4 regions of the Brevibacillus sp. DP1.3A genome follow, and region 3 is predicted to be linked to each of the others. Evidence: riboswitches for the same ligand, from Rfam matches in the RefSeq annotation. Region 3 holds a riboswitch; each other region holds the start of a gene.

Region 1 (4,554 bases), 320 kb from region 3:
ATCCAGATGTATTCAAGCTTACCTGCCATTTAGAAACCAAAGAGCTCGTCCGCATATGGTCGTAAACGAATAAAAACAGTTACAAGGGGCAGCTTATCTGATTGCCTCCTGTAACTGTTTTTGTGGGATGGACTCCATTCCGATAATGCTCTGCAACTCTTCGTATGGCAGTCGCTGAACGATTCTGATAAAATGCTCCGCCAATATCGGATCAAATTGGGTACCGGAGCCCCGTCTGATTTCTTGAAGCGCTTCCTCCACAGGCAAGCCTTTTCGATATGGCCTGTCCGCGACCATCGCATCGAAAGCGTCTGAAATGGCTAAAATTCTCGCCATCAGCGGAATCTCATCCCCAGCTAAACCATCCGGGTATCCCCTTCCGTCTATTCGCTCATGATGGGAGCGGATCGCAGGAAGCAATTCATTGAACATCCCTGCTTGCAAAATAATTTCGTAGCCAATGACCGTGTGCTGCTTGATCTTGTCGTACTCTTCCGGGGTCAACTTTCCTTTTTTATTGAGAATTTCGTCTTCGATGCCGATTTTTCCAATGTCGTGCAGGATTCCCCCGATATAAACATCCTCCACTTTTCTTTCGGATAAACCAATATCTCTCGCAATTTCTCTTCCCCAGTAAGCTACACGCTGAGAATGTCCACTTGTGTATCGATCTCGTGCGTCAATGGAAGCAGCCATCGTCGTTAAGAAGTTGTGATTGAATGATTTGACCTCTTCTACTTTTTGCTGAAGCCTTTGAAGGTTGTCATAGTAATGATGAAATACGTAGCTGATCGTAATAAACGCAATCATCATAGGAATTAGTGTTAGCGGGCCATATGACTCTACTAACCGTGAACCTACTCCGGCTAGAATTAAAAGCAGCAAGTAAGTCGAGGTGAAGCCTTTTGCCATCATCTTTACGGTTCGCGCCCAAGTCATTTGATGAAAATAGGAAATACCCAATCCACATAAAATCAGGTTCACAAACCAATACACACCAGCCAAAAACAAATCGCTAATAATGGGAGAAATGGTTCCGAAGCCCTCGATCCAATCCTTCAAAAACGCTACTGTCCATATTGTCATTAACAATTGCCCAATATTAATGATAGCTTTTAGCGGATTAAACCTTACCAGGAAAGCAATGATTAAAGATTCAATAACAGCAGCCCATACTCCGACCCATACTCCGTACAACAAAATACCCGAAAAGATTACAGCATTGTTCACTGTTAAAATCGTATTCGATATACGCACGGGAGCAAAACAGGAGAAAATGGTCAAGAGGGTATAGGTAGATAATACCCCCCAATGCTCACGAGCAGTCCATTCAGATGAAGATGTGTAAAAAATATAGATTGCTGCAATGACAAATCCAACCTGTACAACAATCCCCTTTATCCAAACCGCGTAATTAGTTTTTTGTCGCATAACTTTTACCTTCGCGAAGTTGTAGTAATGAAATAGGTTTATTCATCAATCGCTGAACAAGTAAAAAGGCTCCTAACATAATAAAAATATCGCCGATGCTAATAATCCGAGGAATGATAGATGGCATGTAGATGACATCGGTCAAAAATGGAAAATTTGAACTTTCCGTCAATACACTATGCTTGAAATTCGTTCCATTTATAACTGGTTCTAAATCATAAGGAAGCTTTGCTGCTTGGACTAAATCGATTGGCATTTTTCCATTGTTAGACCAAATTGCAATCGCATTCAGAAACCAGCCGATTAAAAATATCCGCATATCTTCAAATTCTCGATTAAAAACGAGGAAAGCCAAAATAAACACATACGCGATCGATATGAAAAGGCCACCGATCGTAGGGAAGATGACTGCACAAGCCTGCAGCAATATGGTAACGATAAGAAGTTTTAGTTGATTGAATTTAGGAAATTCCTTGATTCTTCCCCCTCGCAGCAATGCTACGAGAAAAGATAGGGCAATTACATCCAATAGCATGTTGTTTCCTCCAAGCTTGAAGAAAAAACACCACTCAGCCAAGCGGTGTTTGTTTCTCCAATACGCTTATTATCCAATATGGAAGTTTGCAGAAGTAGCTGCTACGATTGCAACCACCATCATAATTGCCGCGAACCATTTTTTCATTTTCTTTTCCCCCCTTCAGGCATAGTGGAGAAAGCTGGCTTCGCTACTGTCCGTGATGCAGAGGCCAAGCGACCAAGTACAGCCCCTGCTCCTCTTTCCTTTTCCATTATGGAAAAGGTTGGATTCGCTACTGGCTCCATACGGACCAAGCGACCAGATACAGTCCGTACTTCTTCGCTTCTTTCCTACCTTTATTTTACACATAAGTGACAAAATTCGGCAATCATAGATTCATAGTCTATTCGATTTAATTACAGCTAGTTCTATTTAACTAGAACTATGTTCACACCAGCGCCGCCAATATCGCCTTTTGTGCGTGCAATCTATTTTCAGCCTGATCAAAAATGACAGAGCGCGATCCGTCGATGACCCCGGTTGTCACTTCTTCCCCACGATGTGCTGGCAAGCAGTGCAAGAAGAGATAATCACGATCTGCCGCTGCTACCAATTTTTCGTTCACTTGATAGTCGGCAAATGCTTTCAATCGCACCTCATTTTCTTCTTCAAAACCCATACTAGTCCAAACGTCCGTGTATACAGCATCTGCCCCCATGACAGCCTCTGTTGGATCGGTGGTCACCATCATGTTTCCACCACTTTGTTTCGCGTATTCTGTAGCCTTTGCGACAATTGCTGCATCCATTTCGTAGCCTGCCGGAGTCGCCACCCGCACATCCAGACCTAGCAGAGCTGCGCCCAGCACCAGTGAATTCGCCACGTTGTTACCGTCTCCTACATAGGCGAGCTTGACTCCTTTCAGCTTGCCTTTATGCTCCCAGATCGTAAGCAGATCAGCCAACGCCTGACACGGATGGTACAGATCGGTCAAGCCATTGATAATGGGGATCGACGCGTGCTCGGCAAGCTCTTCTACATAAGAGTGGGAAAAGGTGCGAATCATGATGGCATCCACGTACCGAGAGAGAACTTTCGCTGTGTCGCTGATCGGCTCCCCGCGTCCGAGCTGTAGCTCTTTTCCGCTCATGAACATCCCCAAGCCGCCCAACTGATGCATCCCTACTTCAAAGGAGACGCGCGTGCGGGTCGAAGCCTTGTCAAAGATCATCCCCAACGTCTTGCCTTGCAAAGGCTGGAATGGCTGTCCCAGCTTTTGCAATTGCTTGACGTGAGCAGACAGATGGAGCAGCTCCATCAATTCCTCTCCGTTGAATTCATCGACGCGTAAGAAATCTTTTCCTTTATGCTTTTGTAACGGCAAGTTTTGAAAGTGTTCCAATATCTTCACTGGCTGCATGCGAGCCACCTCTTTTCTTCATAATAGACTTCACGTATAACTCGAACGTATCGACAGCAGAGAACAATGGCACACCTTGTTGTACCATACGGCTTCGCAGAGCAAATCCTGTCCGGCCCTGACGATTGCCTTTCGTCGCAGTAACAAGAGCGAAGGCCGCTTCTTCCTTTTGCAACAGCTCGATCCACGCCTCTTCATCTGCCACGATATGCTTCACGACAATTCCTTCGGCTGTCAGCCACTCGGCTGTTCCCGGAGTTGCCGCCAGATTGGCACCGTCTTCTTGAATTTGTCCAATCGATTCTCTTACGCCGCCCTGCTTATCTCCATCTGCCAGAGAAATCATGACCACCTGACCTTTTTGCCAGTCGCCGTACAAATTGTCTTTGAAAGCAAAGGCTTTGCCTGCTGCCTCTTCGAAAGAACGCCCCAGGCCAAGAACTTCGCCCGTCGATTTCATCTCTGGGCCTAGTACCGGGTCTACGCCGTTCAGCTTGATCGTGGAGAAAACTGGCGCCTTGACGACTGCAAACGGAATCTCTGGCAAAAGCCCTGTACCATAGCCCATCTCCGACAGCTTTTCACCCAATTGTGCGCGAACCGCTAATTGAACCATCGGGATGCCCGTCACTTTGCTCGTAATCGGTACGGTCCGTGAAGCACGAGGATTTACCTCCAGTACATAAACCGTTTCGCCATCAATGACGAACTGGATATTGATTAACCCGACCGCTTCCATTTCCCTCGCGATTGCTTCTGTATAGCTCGCGATTTTGTGCTTGATGTCATCCGTCAGTTGAGGAGCGGGGAACAAGGCTACACTGTCGCCAGAGTGGATGCCCGCTCTCTCCACATGCTGGAAAATCCCTGGGATAATGACAGATTGTCCGTCGCATACCGCATCTACTTCTGCTTCCTTGCCTGGGACGTATTTATCCACGAGAAGTGGGAAAAACATGCTCATGTCCGGATGGTTCAGCCAGTCGTGAATGGTAGCTTGCAGTTCCTCGATATTGTGGACTACTACCATACCTTGCCCGCCGATGACGTACGAAGGTCGCATCAAAACAGGGAAGCCGATTTCATCCGCTATCGCGGTCGCATCCGCCAAAGACGATACTCCTTTACCGGGGATATGAGGAATGTCCAGCTTGCGCAGCATGGCGTAGAACAGCTCGCGATCCTC
Region 2 (4,554 bases), 1.6 Mb from region 3:
GGCGTGTATATAGCGAGCTGAGTCGCCTGAAAACAGAATATCCAGAAGTGGAGCAAATGCTTCGTGCCAACGATTTTCACGATAAACTGGAGCGCTATGCTTTGGAAATGCAGCAGTATTTGCAGGCGAAGCATTTTGAGCGTAAAGACGTGGAGCTCTTGGAGGGTCACTATTATTTCTTGGAAAACTTGCTGAGCTTGGCGAACCAACATCCGGGAATAATCGAGTCCCGCGTATATAGCCGCCGAGGTGACAATTGATGGGTACAAAGGAGAGAGAAGCGGATGTTTTGGAAAAAAGACAAAGGCCTAGCAGAAAAAGAGACAGCAGCGACGACAGTGGCAACTCCCACAACCACAATGGCAGGACAGCAAGACGCTTGGAAACATGAGCTTCGCGGTATTTACGAACAGATGGGTGCGATTCTCACGTCGAACCAAGCGATGAACGCCGAATCCGAGCAAACGGTGCGATTGGTGACGAGGATGAAGCGTGTCGTAGATAATATCCAGGTCATTAACGAGCGGGATGATGAATCTGCGAGTCAACTGTCGGATCGAGGAGAGCGCTTGACGGACATCTGTAAACAATCGGTAGCGCGTGCAGATGAAGGTAAGAAGGCGATGACGGACGTTGTGGAAGTCATGAGCCTGCTCGACAAAGAATCGGTCCATACGTCCAAGTCCATGAGCCGCTTGGAAGAGCGCTCTTCGGAAATTACGAGCATCGTCAAGGTGATCAGCGACATTGCCAATCAGACCAACCTTCTCGCTTTGAATGCAGCGATAGAAGCGGCACGTGCGGGTGAACAAGGCCGAGGCTTTGCTGTAGTAGCGGATGAAGTACGGAAGCTGGCCGAGATGACAGCGAACTCGACCAAGACAATTGCAGAATTGATCGGCAAGATTCAGGAAGAAACAAAAGAAGCGTTGTCCAACAGTGAAAAAAGCAGCAGTGCGATCAAAAATGGACTTTCTATCAGCAAGGATGCTGCGGAGAAGACGGATCAGATCGTGAACGCTTTCCAGGCACTGAACGTCGAAGTGTCAGGTGTGATGGAAATCATCGCGCACCAAAAGCGATTTGCTGACGATGTGTCCCAACAGGTAAGTGATGCGAAGGGCTTGCTGGAAGAGCTGAATGAAGGCTTGACCAAGCATGTGAGGGACGCAAACGCGGTAGAGCAAATGCTCGCGACGAGCGTAAAGGATGTCAAAAAGATATTGTGATCATAAGGAAGAAGAATCAGGAGTCCGTATCCCAAGAGATGCGGACTTTTTGGTATTTGTTCAATTTGGTTCACTAAAATTTTACATTTTTCTGTTTGACTATTAGGAATTGAGTACTATAATCAAAGTAAGATTCTCCATAACTTTCCTTTTTTCGACAAAATCATACCAGCATTCGCTATGAATGGGCAAACCCATTGAAAATTGGGGACGCAAAGCCACGGGCCTAATGTACACGTTACGATGGCAGCCGGGTTGCCGACTAGCAGTGTATTTTGCTGTTTTAGTTTTACGGCTCCTTTCATGCGAAGGGGCCTATTTACTTTACAAAAGGGAGAGGTTAAAGCATGTCAATCCTTCAAACACTGGACAAGCAGTACATCAATGGGGAGTGGCGCGACGGACTTGGCGCAAAGACATTGCAAGATATCAACCCTTATAACGGGGAAGTCATTGCAGAATTCAAAATGGCAAATTTGGAGGATATCGATGCGGCTTACAAAGCGGCAGCCGACGCGAAAAAAGAGTGGGATGAAGTGAATGCCTATACCAAATCCCGAATGTTGGAGCGTGCTGTTCACTATATCGAAGAGAATGAAGAAGAAATCATTCAGATTATCATTCGTGAATTAGGTGGAACCCGATTGAAGGCATTTTTTGAAATCGGGCTTGTGAAGGATATTATTCGCGAGGCGGCTACGTTCCCGGTACGCATGGAAGGAAAAATTCTTCCTTCTCCCGTAGACGGAAAAGAAAATCGCTTGTATCGGATTCCCGCAGGAGTTGTCGGCGTCATCAGTCCGTTCAACTTCCCGTTCTATCTGTCGATGAAGTCCGTAGCGCCAGCTCTTGGCGCGGGCAACGGCGTCGTCCTCAAACCACATGAGCACACGCCAATCACGGGTGGGACTCTCATAGCGAAAATTTTTGAAGATGTAGGTCTGCCAAAAGGCTTGATCAACGTCGTTGTGACGGATATTGCTGAAATTGGCGATGGTTTTGTCTCCCATCCGATTCCGCGCATCCTTTCGTTTACAGGCTCTAGCCAAGTAGGAAGCCATATCGCGCAAGTGGCAGCGAAGCATTTCAAAAAGGCGATTTTGGAGCTGGGCGGCAATAGTGCACTGATTGTTTTGGAGGATGCGGATCTCCAGTATGCCGTCAATGCAGCGGTATTCAGCCGCTTTACTCACCAAGGTCAGATTTGCATGTCGGCTAACCGGGTTCTGGTTCACCAAGCTGTATACGATAAATTCCTCGATCTGTATGTGGAAAAAGTATCTGGACTCAAGGTAGGCGACCCAAATGATCCTGACACGGTAATCGGTCCACTCATCAATCAACGGCAAGTCACCAACCTGATGGCAACGATCGATGAGGCGATACGCGAAGGAGCCGTTCCTGCACTGAAAGGGGAAGTAAAGGGCAACGTGGTCGAGCCGATCGTTTTGACAGGAGTGACCACAGACATGTCGATTGCATCCAAAGAGCTGTTTGGTCCGGCTGTTTGCATCATGTCGTTTGCATCCGAGGAAGAAGCGATTCGCATGGCGAACGAGACCCCATTTGGATTGTCCGGGGCGATTCATACACGCGATCTGGAGAGAGGTGCCCAGATGGCCAAACGAATGGAGACCGGCATGATTCACATCAACGATGGAACGATCAATGACGAACCAATCGTGGCGTTTGGTGGTGAAAAGCACTCCGGGTTGGGACGTTTGAATGGCCAATGGAGTTTAGAAGAGTTCACTACGCTGAAATGGATTTCGGTTCAACACAAAAAGCGCCAATTTCCGTACTAATGCCAGCAAAATATAGAGGTGAAGAGGGTCATGAACGGTTACGTGGAATGGAACGAAACAGAAGCTTCCGAAAAGGGGAAAAACGCAGAACTGCTCGAGGCGTTCATCAAGGTTGCCCCTTATTTAAATGTTTTACTCACCGATGACATTACCATTGGGGTCTACGACACGGAAAAGTTATTGCGTAATGTGCCTGCCCAAACATTTGCGCTGCAAGTCAAGCCAGGTGATCCACTCCAAGAAGGAGATGTGATCACCAACGCGATTCGTAAAAACACCAAGCAGGCGATGATGGTCCCCAAAGAATTATTTGGTTTTCCTCTCGTCGCACGGGCGATCCCCCTGCATGATCATACGGGAAAAGTAATCGGCGGTGTCGGCATTGGATCCAGTATGGAGAGAGCCAATGAGCTATATGAAATTGCCGCAAACCTCTCGAGTGTCGTCGAGCAGGTCAGTGCCACCACACAAGAGATGGCCATGCAGATCGGGAATTTGAACGAGCAAATGAAGGCAATCTCAGAGGAAGCCAACGATGTGAGCCAAAGTACGACTGAGATCGAGCAAATTACTCTCGCCGTGAAAAAAATCGCTGATCAAAGTAACATTTTGGGACTGAATGCGAGTATTGAGGCTGCGCGGGTAGGAGATGCTGGGCGTGGATTCGCTGTCGTTGCGAATGAGGTTCGCAATATGGCAACGGATTCACGGGCGAATGCAGACAAAATCAAGCAAACCACAGATTCCATCCGGGATTTGATAACCCTGCTGCAAAATTCGATTGCATTGATTAATCAAACCATGGAGAGTCAGGCAGCTGCTACGGAGGAAATTTCTGCGACGATGGTCGAAGTGAGCGACAATACGCAAAAGCTGGCAGGGCTTTCCCAAGAAGTGTTTGAAATAAAGTAAGCCCATACATGTAACAAAATTCCCCTCTCAGGAGTCTAACTTTAGAGAGGGGAATTTTTCCTTTCGTTCTTTTGTGTGGTGGGTAGCGATTGCTCCAGCATATAGCGATACACTGGGACTTCATCGCCCTTTTCAACCGGCAAGAAGTTAAAGGTGACGTAGCTGTCTACTGATTCCGGTTCCAAGGCCAATGCTATGAAGTTGGCGTTTGGCTGGGCCATGCTGAACACGTAGCTACCCGCAGGAAAGGTTTTCGTTGTTTCGGTTACATTTGCAGTCACTTGGTTGGTGAAATGCCCATTCTCGTAAATCGTATTCACCTTGTTTTCCAAAATGGTGTAGCTTTCTACCGCTATGGTCGTTTCTTTTGATAGCTTGCTTACCGAAACACCGAGCAATTCTAGCTTGGCTGCAACGTCATGGTAGCCAGGAGGCATGAGATAAGCAGTGGGACGCTCGCGTTCGAGCACGGGATAGGCATCCGTAGAGCTTACCCAGTCGATGGGGGTAGACACTTTTTTTGCCTTGGCTAGATCGACCACTTCGAGAGATTGACCCGGTACTCGCTTATTCTCACTCAGGATGACGAGTTTGTCGTTGTCGTTTGC
Region 3 (4,554 bases):
GGAGGGAACGCTTGGTGTATTCACAGAGCTGACCTTGCGTGTTTACGGCATCCCTGAGGCGACAACGGCGGCACGTGCCAGCTTCCCTTCCGTGCAGGATGCCGTCGATACCGTCGTGGATATTCTCGGAGCGGGTATTCAAGTAGCGCGAATCGAGCTGGTTGATGAACGTTCCATCCAACAAGTGAATCTGTACAAAGAAACGAGCTACCCGGAAGCGCCGACGCTGTTTATCGAGTTCCACGGCAGTGAACAAGGGCTCGCGTATGATATCGACTTTGCGCAGAACATCGCCGATGGACATGGCTGCACGCAGTTTCTTTTTGAAACTGATTCAAAGGCGCGGACGCAGCTCTGGGATGCTCGTCATAACCTAGCGTATGCCTTCCTGCACAAATCCCCCGGGAAAAAGCTGATGGTGACAGATGTTTGCTTGCCGATTTCCGAGCTGGCAGGAGCAGTTGTGGACGCGCGGCAAGCCATTGATCGAGCTGGGCTGGATGGAGCGATTGCAGGCCATGTCGGGGATGGGAACTATCACGCTATCCTGATGATCGACCTGAATGACTCCGAAGAAGTGGCGCGTGCCGAGGAAGTAAATGCCCATCTGGTGGAATACGCATTGAGTCGGGGAGGAACCTGCACTGGAGAGCATGGTGTGGGTGTGGGGAAAATCAAATACCAGCGCAAGGAACACGGAGAAGCACTGGACGTTATGAAAGCCATGAAGCATGTGCTGGACCCGAACGGTATTTTGAATCCGGGAAAAATTTTCGAGAAATAACAGAGAGCCTGCATTCTGAACGTTTGTCAGAATGTGGGCTTTTTCTTTTGCGTAATGTGTCGAAGAGGAGAGGAGAAAAAGGAAAAATGCAGAATGTAGAAGATTGGTAACTGGTGCATTACATTCTGGTGTGGCAGGGAGGCAAGCATGAAGTCTATTGTTGAAATTGCCAAGATTGCAGGTATCGAAGAACAGCATTTGGAGCTATACGGAAAGTATAAGGCCAAACTATCAGATGAGCTATGGGAGCAAGTGAAGGATCGCCCTGATGGCAAACTGATTCTTGTTACAGCGATGAACCCTAACCCGGCGGGAGCAGGCAAGACGCTTACGACGATTGGTCTGTCACAAGCATTAAATTATCTCGGGAAGAAAACAATTGCAGCGCTTCGCGAGCCGTCCTTGGGTCCTTGCATGGGGATCAAAGGAGGCGCAACCGGAAGTGGCCAAGCACAAATTCTCCCGGCTGATGAAATTAACCTGCATTTTACAGGGGACATTCATGCGATTACAGCTGCTCATAACTTGTTGGCAGCGATGATCGACAATCATATTTTCCATGGCAATTCGCGTGGGCTCAATCCAAAGAAAATCGTCTGGAAACGGGCAATGGACATGAACGACCGCGCACTGCGTAACATCGTTGTTGGTCTGGGTGACGGCAATGGAATGACGCGTGAGGATGGCTTCATGATTACGACCGCGTCGGAAATCATGGCGATTTTATGCTTGAGTGAGAATCTAACAGACTTGCGCGAGCGGTTGAACCATATCATTATTGGCTACGATTTTGATGATCAGCCAGTACGGGCAGAAGAAATCAACGCGGTCGATGCGATGTGCGTTCTCTTGAAGGAAGCGATCAAGCCCAATCTCGTACAGACAATCGAGGGAACTCCGGTCATTATTCACGGCGGGCCTTTTGCCAATATCGCGCATGGGTGCAGCAGCGTGATTGGAACCAAGACGGCCTTGAAACTGGCGGATTACGTCGTAACAGAGGCGGGCTTTGGTGCGGATCTGGGAGCAGAGAAGTTTTTTGACATCAAGTGTAGAAAAGCAGGCCTGACTCCATCGGCTGCTGTCGTGGTCATTACGGTTCGTTCGTTGAAATACAACGGCGGGGTAAAAGTACCTGACCTCGCAGTGGAGAATTTGTCTGCTCTGGAAAAAGGCTTCGAAAACGTCAAGCGCCATCTGGAAAACCTGCAGAAGTTCGGTGTGCCAGCAGTGGTGGCCATCAATCATTTTGCGACGGATACCCAAGCAGAGGTCGATGCTGTAATTGCGCTGTGTCAAGCGGCCGGAGCCGAAGCGGCGCTGTCCAAAGTATGGGCAGAAGGAGGAGCAGGCGGTGTTGAGCTGGCAGAAAAAGTGACCCGTGCAGCAGAGCGTCCTTCATCCTTCCGATTCTTGTATGAAGAAGACCTCAGCATAAAAGACAAGATTGAGACAGTCGTGAAAGAAGTATACCGTGGATCAGGGGTTGTCTTTTCGCCGCTTGCATTGAAAACGATGCAAAAGGTAGAAGAAATGGGCATGTCCCATCTGCCTGTGTGCATGGCGAAAACACCGTACTCCTTTACGGATCGCGCTGATCTGTTGGGGGCACCTGTTGACTTCACGATTCAAGTGAGCGAAGTGCGCATATCAGCAGGAGCTGGTTTTATCGTCGCACTGACCGGAAGCTTGGTTACGATGCCAGGCCTCCCGAAAAAGCCGGCTGCGGAATCGTTATATGTAGACGAGGATGGGCAAGTGATCGGATTAAGCTAATCAAAAAAGTTTGACAAAAAGCTGACAACTGTAAAAGGTTGTCAGCTTTTTTTCCATTTCGAGGTTTATTGGCGGAAAGTTATGGGAAATGAAAGGTGAGATTAAAAAAATATGGACCTTAATTGAAAAAACAACAAGGAATGACAAAGGCAAACCTGCTGAAAGGCAGGGACGCAAAGCCACGGGTCTAAGGACGGAAGTCAAATGACTTTCGCAGCTAGGACAGCCGGGTTGCCATACCGTAGTCATGATGGACTGTCGGTGGGCAGTCTTTTTTTTGTTGAAAAAAGAGAAGGGAGAAGTGATTCGGTATGAAAAATAGTTTGAAGAATAAGCTAATTATCGTTTTGTGCCTGCTGTTGGTTATTAGTTTGGGTACGGTTTGCGGTGCAAGCTATTGGAGTGCTTCCAATCTTTTAGCAGACAGTCTGGACAAAGAAGCTGAGTTGTCAGCTAGCAATCTCTCGATTCGTATCGATGGTTTCTTTCAAGAAAAAATTGAGATTGTAAGTACGATCGGAGGGTTGATGTCGGCTGATCAAAATGTCGAATTCGACCTGAAACTCATTCAAGAAGCCCAAAAGAAAAACCCCGAGTTTGAGACGTTCTTCTTTTCGCATGACTTAAGTGGTAAGAAAGTGATCAATTTCATGGGAGAAGTGACCGACATCTCGGATCGTCCGCATATTAAGGAAGCTAGTAAAGGGGAAGGGAAGGTTGTTGTCTCCGAGCCAGTCATTTCGAAGCGGACAGGGAATAACATCGTGACCCTTGTCGTTCCATTGATGAAGGACAATCGTCAATACGGTTATATCGGTTCTACTATTCCTATCAATGAAATCCAAAAAAAGGTGTCCGAGGAGAAATTTGGAGAATTTGGCTACGCCTTTTTAGTAAGCAAAACAGGAACATTTATTTATCATCCGAATAGCGAGTACATTCTGAAGGAATCGATTCTCGACTTGGGGATTCTTGAGCTTCAGACTGCTTTCGAAGATATCAAGCAAGGGAATCATGGAATCGCCCAATATATATACGAGAATACAGAGCGATTTGCTTCCTATTCTCCTACCAGTTTGAACTGGGGCGTATACATCACTGCACCTGTAGCGGAGCTGCATGCGCCTGTCGATCAACTGTCAGTCCGATTGATGGTTATTTCCCTCATCGTGTTGGCAATTGGGGTTGTCCTCGTTTATTTCTTAGCTGTACGCATGGTGAAACCAATTGAGCGTCTGAATCACGCAGTAAATGTAGTGGCGCAGGGGAACTTGAGAGAGACCGTAACGGTTGATGGAAAAGACGAGATTGCCGTTCTGTCCCGTGACTTTAACCAGACCGTATCGCACTTGAAAAATTTGATCGAAGACGTATCTCTGTCATCTGATCAAGTACAGCAGTTTAGTCAGGAAGTATCCGAAGGCATTAAACAAGCGACGGAAAACATCAACCAAATCGGTTTGTCTATTGCACAGATTTCTGAGGGAGCAGAGGCGCAAGCCACCAGTTCGCAGGATGTCGCGTTGTCTATGAATGACATGGCAGCAGGCATCGTGAAAATCGCGGAGACGTCTGCATATGTTTCAGAGGCTGCCCAGATAGCAACAGAGCAGGCAGAACAAGGAACTGCTGTGGTAGAGCAGGCAGTTCTCCAGATGGGAAGCATTGGCGAGGGAACATCGAAGGCGACAGTAGCCATCGAGCAGCTCAACAATCGTTCCAAAGAAATCGAAGGCATTCTCGATACGATCAGTCAGTTGACCTCGCAAATCAATCTGCTTGCCTTGAACGCTTCGATTGAGGCAGCACGTGCCGGCGAGCATGGACGTGGGTTTGCTGTCGTTGCCGGAGAGGTGAAAAAGCTGGCGAACCAATCCGAAGAATCCGCATCCAAAATCGCAATGCTGATCGGGGAAATCCAACAGGATACTCGTCACGCGGTAGAGGTCATGACCGCGGGCAACCAAAACGCACAGCATGGTATCCAACTGGTT
Region 4 (4,554 bases), 1.4 Mb from region 3:
TGCGCCGACTTCCTGAATCATGCTGTGAACATGGATGATGAACTCTTGCAGGTTTTTCGTTTTATCCGCAAAGTTTTGCATGTAGTTGTCTACATTGGTGAACATTTCTTGCACTTCGAGGATGCCCTCGCTATTTTTCTCAAAAGAAGTCTGTGACTCGGAAATCATATCCGATACCAGCTTCATTTTTTTGCGAATGGTCATCAGCAGGCTCGAGATCGACTCAGAGGATAGCTTGGAGGATTCAGCCAGCTTGCGTACTTCATCTGCTACGACAGCAAATCCTCGGCCGTGTTCGCCTGCGCGAGACGCTTCAATCGTGGCATTGAGTGCCAACAGATTGGTTTGTGCAGAAATCTCGGAAATGGTTTGAATGATTTTCCCAATCGATTCGGTTTCTTTATTGAGCTCTTGAATCAGTTGGTTCGTACCTTGGATGTCCGTGATGAATCGTTCAAAGTCATTGCCGATGTTGCCAATGCGTTTGCCGCTCTCGCTAGTGGCTTCTTTGGTCGATTCTACGTACTCATGCATCTCTGTAACAGAGCGAGTCATATCCTCAACTTGCAGATTCGTCGAGCTCATTTCCCGACGCAGCTCGTCCGTGTTGCTGGTCTGGACCGTAAAGGACTCCATAATGTCTTGCAGGGAAGCGACGGTTTCGACTGCGCGAACATTCACGCCGTCCGTCACCTGGTTCAAATTCTCTTGATAGTCTTGCATAGAGGTGAGTGATTCATTGATTTGATCCAGAACACGTTGCAACGATTCCTTCGAGGCAATCGCTTCTTGCTTTTGTTGCTCACTTTCCTCTTGCAGCTTGTTATTGAATACAGCATGCATCATGCTCGTGACAGAGACGAAGCAGAAGGTAAGCAGGAAGTACATCAGATCAAGATTGTTAGTCGAATGGAAAATCGTTTCTCTCTGTGTCAGGAAGTAGTAAGAGACAATACCCAATGTCGATACAATCGTCAAAATATTGATGAGTCGGTCTTGATAAATCCCCATGACTGCTACAAAGAACATAATGGTCATGATATTGATCATATGCGGGTCTAGTCCAACTACGATGAACATGAAGATCCCGATTACGGCGAAGTTGAAAAACTTCATGAAGGGCGCTGCTTTTTCACGGAAGCTCGGGCGATTGGAGATGTAAGTAAAAGGTGCCAGCACGCCATACAAAATACCCAGTATCGTGAAAACGAATGTGTACGATACGCCTAGAAAAAGGTTTAAGACCTGAACAACCGTAATAATACTTGCGAATACGATTACGACCCAATTGTTTCTTCTTCTCAATAGATCAATGTTATCAATGTTATCCATGTTACCCACCTACCTCGACTTTTACTTGGTTGGATGACGACGAATTGTACCAGGAATATTTCGGATCGTGCTTATTGTCATAGACATCTTTTAGATGAAACAGGGTCGGAATGGCATCGGCCCCTTTGTAAAAGACGATATCTTTGGTTTGAGTCGCTTTTACTTGATACTTCTTGTTAATGAACGAAAAAAAAGTCGGATCTGCTACCCCAATTGCGTGGGTATAATCATGCTTTTCAGCGTAATCTATCATCAAGCAAATTCCTTTTTGCCCTAGTTGTCCACGGTATTTCGGCAAAACAGCAAGACTGTCTACCTCCATTACTTTCATATCTTCTGTAACAACATCCTGAAAAAGTGCTTTCATATAAGCATTTGATTTGGAAAAGGGCGTCATTTCAAATGTTCCACCTGCTTCACCGTCTTCGGCAATTAAGAGGAATTGTGCGGAGCCTTCTTTCGCGTACTCCATCTCGAAGCCCATGCTTGTCCATACTGTTTCTTTGATTTCATGAAATTTTGCTAACTCTTGTACGGTTTCTACTTGTTTGTACATAACTTGTCCACTCCATCATTTTCTGATTACCGTGTTGTGTATGTTTGACGTCTCAAAAGTTATGTTTTTCCATCCGTTACGAAAATGAAAGTGCTTTCATCCTCCTTTCAAAAAACGAAACACAAAAAAAGGCCGTTCCATCGAAATGGAACAACCGAAGCTACCAACATCAAAAAAATGGTCTCAAGATGATGGCAACCCGGCTATCATGGTCAAAGACTGTAGACCCGTGGTTTTGCGTCGCCACCTTTCGATGACTTTGCCTTTTGCATTTTTTAGCAAAACTTGTAAAAATGTGTCGAATTTTGCTAGATATAATCATGCAAAATATAAGCCAAAAGATATATCTTTGTCAAGTTTTGGTAGGGAAAAGAAACTAATTGTTTATAAAGCTTAGACGTACAAAAAACCAGTTGTGGTATCAACTGGTTCTTCGTTATATAGGCGTTAGGTTAGGTTACGCAGAATGTCTAAAACTTCGGTTGGCTCCATTCGCTTTTTGTAATCTGGATCTAAGCATGCTAACCGGATTACGCTCTGGTTGTCGAGGATATAAGTAGCAGGAATGGGGAGCGTCCAAGAATCGTCACTATTAAAATGCTTGAGATCAATATCCAATGATCGGTAGGTATCCTGTAAAGAATCAGGCAGTCTGAATCTGAGTTTATATTTTTCTGCTACCTGGTTATTGGTATCGCATAACACGGGAAAGCTCAGTCCGTTTTTCTCTTGCATAGTAAGAGAGTGTGCAGGAGATTGTGGGCTAATGGCAAACAATTGGGCACCCAGAGAGGTTATCGTATCGATCTGTTTTTGGTATGCTTGCAGTTCCAAATTGCAGTAGGGGCACCATGATCCACGGAAAAACGTGAGGACGATGGGACCTTTTACGATTTCTTCCGACAAGGTAATGGTCTTGCCAGTGTGATCGTTCAATGTGAAATCAGGCGCCATCGAACCAATCGGTAAGCCCTTTGCCTGTCCAGAGATCCTCAGCTCCTCGATTGATCTTGTAAATGAATCTGTTACTTCACGAGTGAGGAAGTCTGCTATTTGAATGGTTGTATAATCTAGCTCTTCGCGCAGGCTCTGAAAATGTGGTTTATCCATATGTCGTTCCCCTCTTTTTCGAAAGAATAGTAGAAGCCATAGCTTTACGATATCTTTCTTTTAGAGGGAAAGATGTAAACTGGATTACATCTTCTTTAAAATGTTGTCCCGATGAATGGAAATGGTTTTAAAGCCTGTTTGAATTAGTTCTTCTCTTGCTAAAGCACGTAATGCTACCGTCACAGCTTCCCTGGATGCCCCGACAAAATGGGCGAGCTCTTGATGGGAAAGAGGTAACTCAATTTGTAGAAACGCAGAACTGTTAGGATTGCCAAATTGGTCGGCAAGCCTTACTAACGTGGAAATAATGCGATCTTGTAAAGGGAGAAGGGCAAGATTTTCGGCTGCTTGGCTGATCGAAACCATTCTATCGCTAATGAGCCTCATGATCTTCATCATCAGTTGCGGGTGTTCGATTATGTAGCTCTCAAATTTTGCTTTGCTCATTTTACAAATGAGGCAGTCTTCGATGGTTTCTATATACATCTCCCGTGTACCTAATGAGAGCAAATCCACTTCTCCAAACACATTGCCTTCCCCAAGGATATCAAATGTAAACTGCCGACCATCCCGATTTACTTTATATAAACGTACTTTCCCCTGTTTGATGAAGTAGAAGCCCTCTGAAAAAGTTTCTGGTGTTTGAATGCACGTATTTTTGGGGAAAGGGGTTAAGGAGGTTAATTGATCGATTAAGCGCAAACTTTCCTCGGATAATGAATTCAACAAATAAAATTGGGATAAATATGTGATTCGGTTCATCATTTCTGTTCGGTTTGGGTCTTCAGGATGGTTCTTTTCGCTTTGGTTACAATTCTTTTCGTTTCCTTTGAATCAGAGATGCTTAGCCACTCGTCACAAAGCTGTATCACCCAGCTTGGTTGTGATTTACTCGCATCGTTCAACCAATTCCCTACAGAATCTTGAACATATTTAGATAGATCTGACTTCACTGGCGTGAGCAAAGGCAGGCAGCGAGCTGGATCATTTTTCAATGCGTCAATATGCTTACACCAGACACCTCGTGGGCGTGTGGCCTCTACCGCAAAGCGGCGAATATTTTCGTCGGTATCCAGTACCCATTCGCTCAGGAGTTGAATGGAATGGTTCAGATCATGCACGAGAGAATCTCGAATCGCCATCCATGCGATCTCTCTCACTCCAAAATGATGATCTGCCGCGAATTTTCTTATTTGCCTTAGTTTTTCTTCGACCGATAAGGTGTTGTCCAAGCCAATGATATAGGCACTCCAGCAACGTACACTGTCTGACTTGTGGGTGGCCAACGATAGGAAAACGGGAGACGTAGCTATGGGTTCACCCGATTTGTGTAAGATCGCAAGTAGTTCTTGTCCAATCAGACGGATAGCCTTCATTCCGCTCGTAGATCCCGTTTCTTCTAATTGATCAACAAGTGGAGAGACATGCGCATCTAATTGAACATGAGGCAGAACGCTTCGTAACAGATGAATATGATCCACAGCCTGCCATTCAGTCAAATTGACGCTTTCTAATTCTCCAGCATGAAGGAGTGCTAATACATTTTCAGGGATGAG

Evidence for each region. A riboswitch is a leader RNA that binds a small molecule or an ion and turns the genes downstream of it on or off. The one in region 3 is predicted to bind cyclic di-GMP.
Region 1: linked by a shared signal. The riboswitch ahead of HP399_RS03610 (DUF5317 family protein) and the one ahead of HP399_RS02190 (methyl-accepting chemotaxis protein) in region 3 are both predicted to bind cyclic di-GMP.
Region 2: linked by a shared signal. The riboswitch ahead of HP399_RS08995 (benzaldehyde dehydrogenase) and the one ahead of HP399_RS02190 (methyl-accepting chemotaxis protein) in region 3 are both predicted to bind cyclic di-GMP.
Region 4: linked by a shared signal. The riboswitch ahead of HP399_RS25535 (GNAT family N-acetyltransferase) and the one ahead of HP399_RS02190 (methyl-accepting chemotaxis protein) in region 3 are both predicted to bind cyclic di-GMP.

The regions. Positions count from the first base shown of each region.
Region 1 is NZ_CP085876.1:712,664-717,217, reverse strand. Features, by position in the region: gene HP399_RS03620 (histidine phosphatase family protein) at 1-65, shown strand, start outside; gene HP399_RS03615 (HD-GYP domain-containing protein) at 94-1,431, opposite strand; gene HP399_RS03610 (DUF5317 family protein) at 1,415-1,966, opposite strand; cyclic di-GMP riboswitch class II at 2,223-2,304, opposite strand; gene argF (ornithine carbamoyltransferase) at 2,397-3,368, opposite strand; gene carB (carbamoyl-phosphate synthase (glutamine-hydrolyzing) large subunit) at 3,313-4,554, opposite strand, start outside.
Region 2 is NZ_CP085876.1:1,947,363-1,951,916, forward strand. Features, by position in the region: gene HP399_RS08985 (hypothetical protein) at 1-260, shown strand, start outside; gene HP399_RS08990 (methyl-accepting chemotaxis protein) at 285-1,229, shown strand; cyclic di-GMP riboswitch class I at 1,407-1,492, shown strand; gene HP399_RS08995 (benzaldehyde dehydrogenase) at 1,577-3,034, shown strand; gene HP399_RS09000 (methyl-accepting chemotaxis protein) at 3,065-3,946, shown strand; gene HP399_RS09005 (M14 family metallopeptidase) at 3,988-4,554, opposite strand, start outside.
Region 3 is NZ_CP085876.1:396,781-401,334, forward strand. Features, by position in the region: gene HP399_RS02180 (FAD-binding oxidoreductase) at 1-784, shown strand, start outside; gene HP399_RS02185 (formate--tetrahydrofolate ligase) at 932-2,560, shown strand; cyclic di-GMP riboswitch class I at 2,699-2,799, shown strand; gene HP399_RS02190 (methyl-accepting chemotaxis protein) at 2,872-4,554, shown strand, end outside.
Region 4 is NZ_CP085876.1:5,562,462-5,567,015, reverse strand. Features, by position in the region: gene HP399_RS25540 (methyl-accepting chemotaxis protein) at 1-1,341, opposite strand, end outside; gene HP399_RS25535 (GNAT family N-acetyltransferase) at 1,334-1,888, opposite strand; cyclic di-GMP riboswitch class I at 2,079-2,162, opposite strand; gene HP399_RS25530 (peroxiredoxin-like family protein) at 2,336-2,998, opposite strand; gene HP399_RS25525 (Crp/Fnr family transcriptional regulator) at 3,083-3,760, opposite strand; gene HP399_RS25520 (DNA alkylation repair protein) at 3,760-4,554, opposite strand, start outside.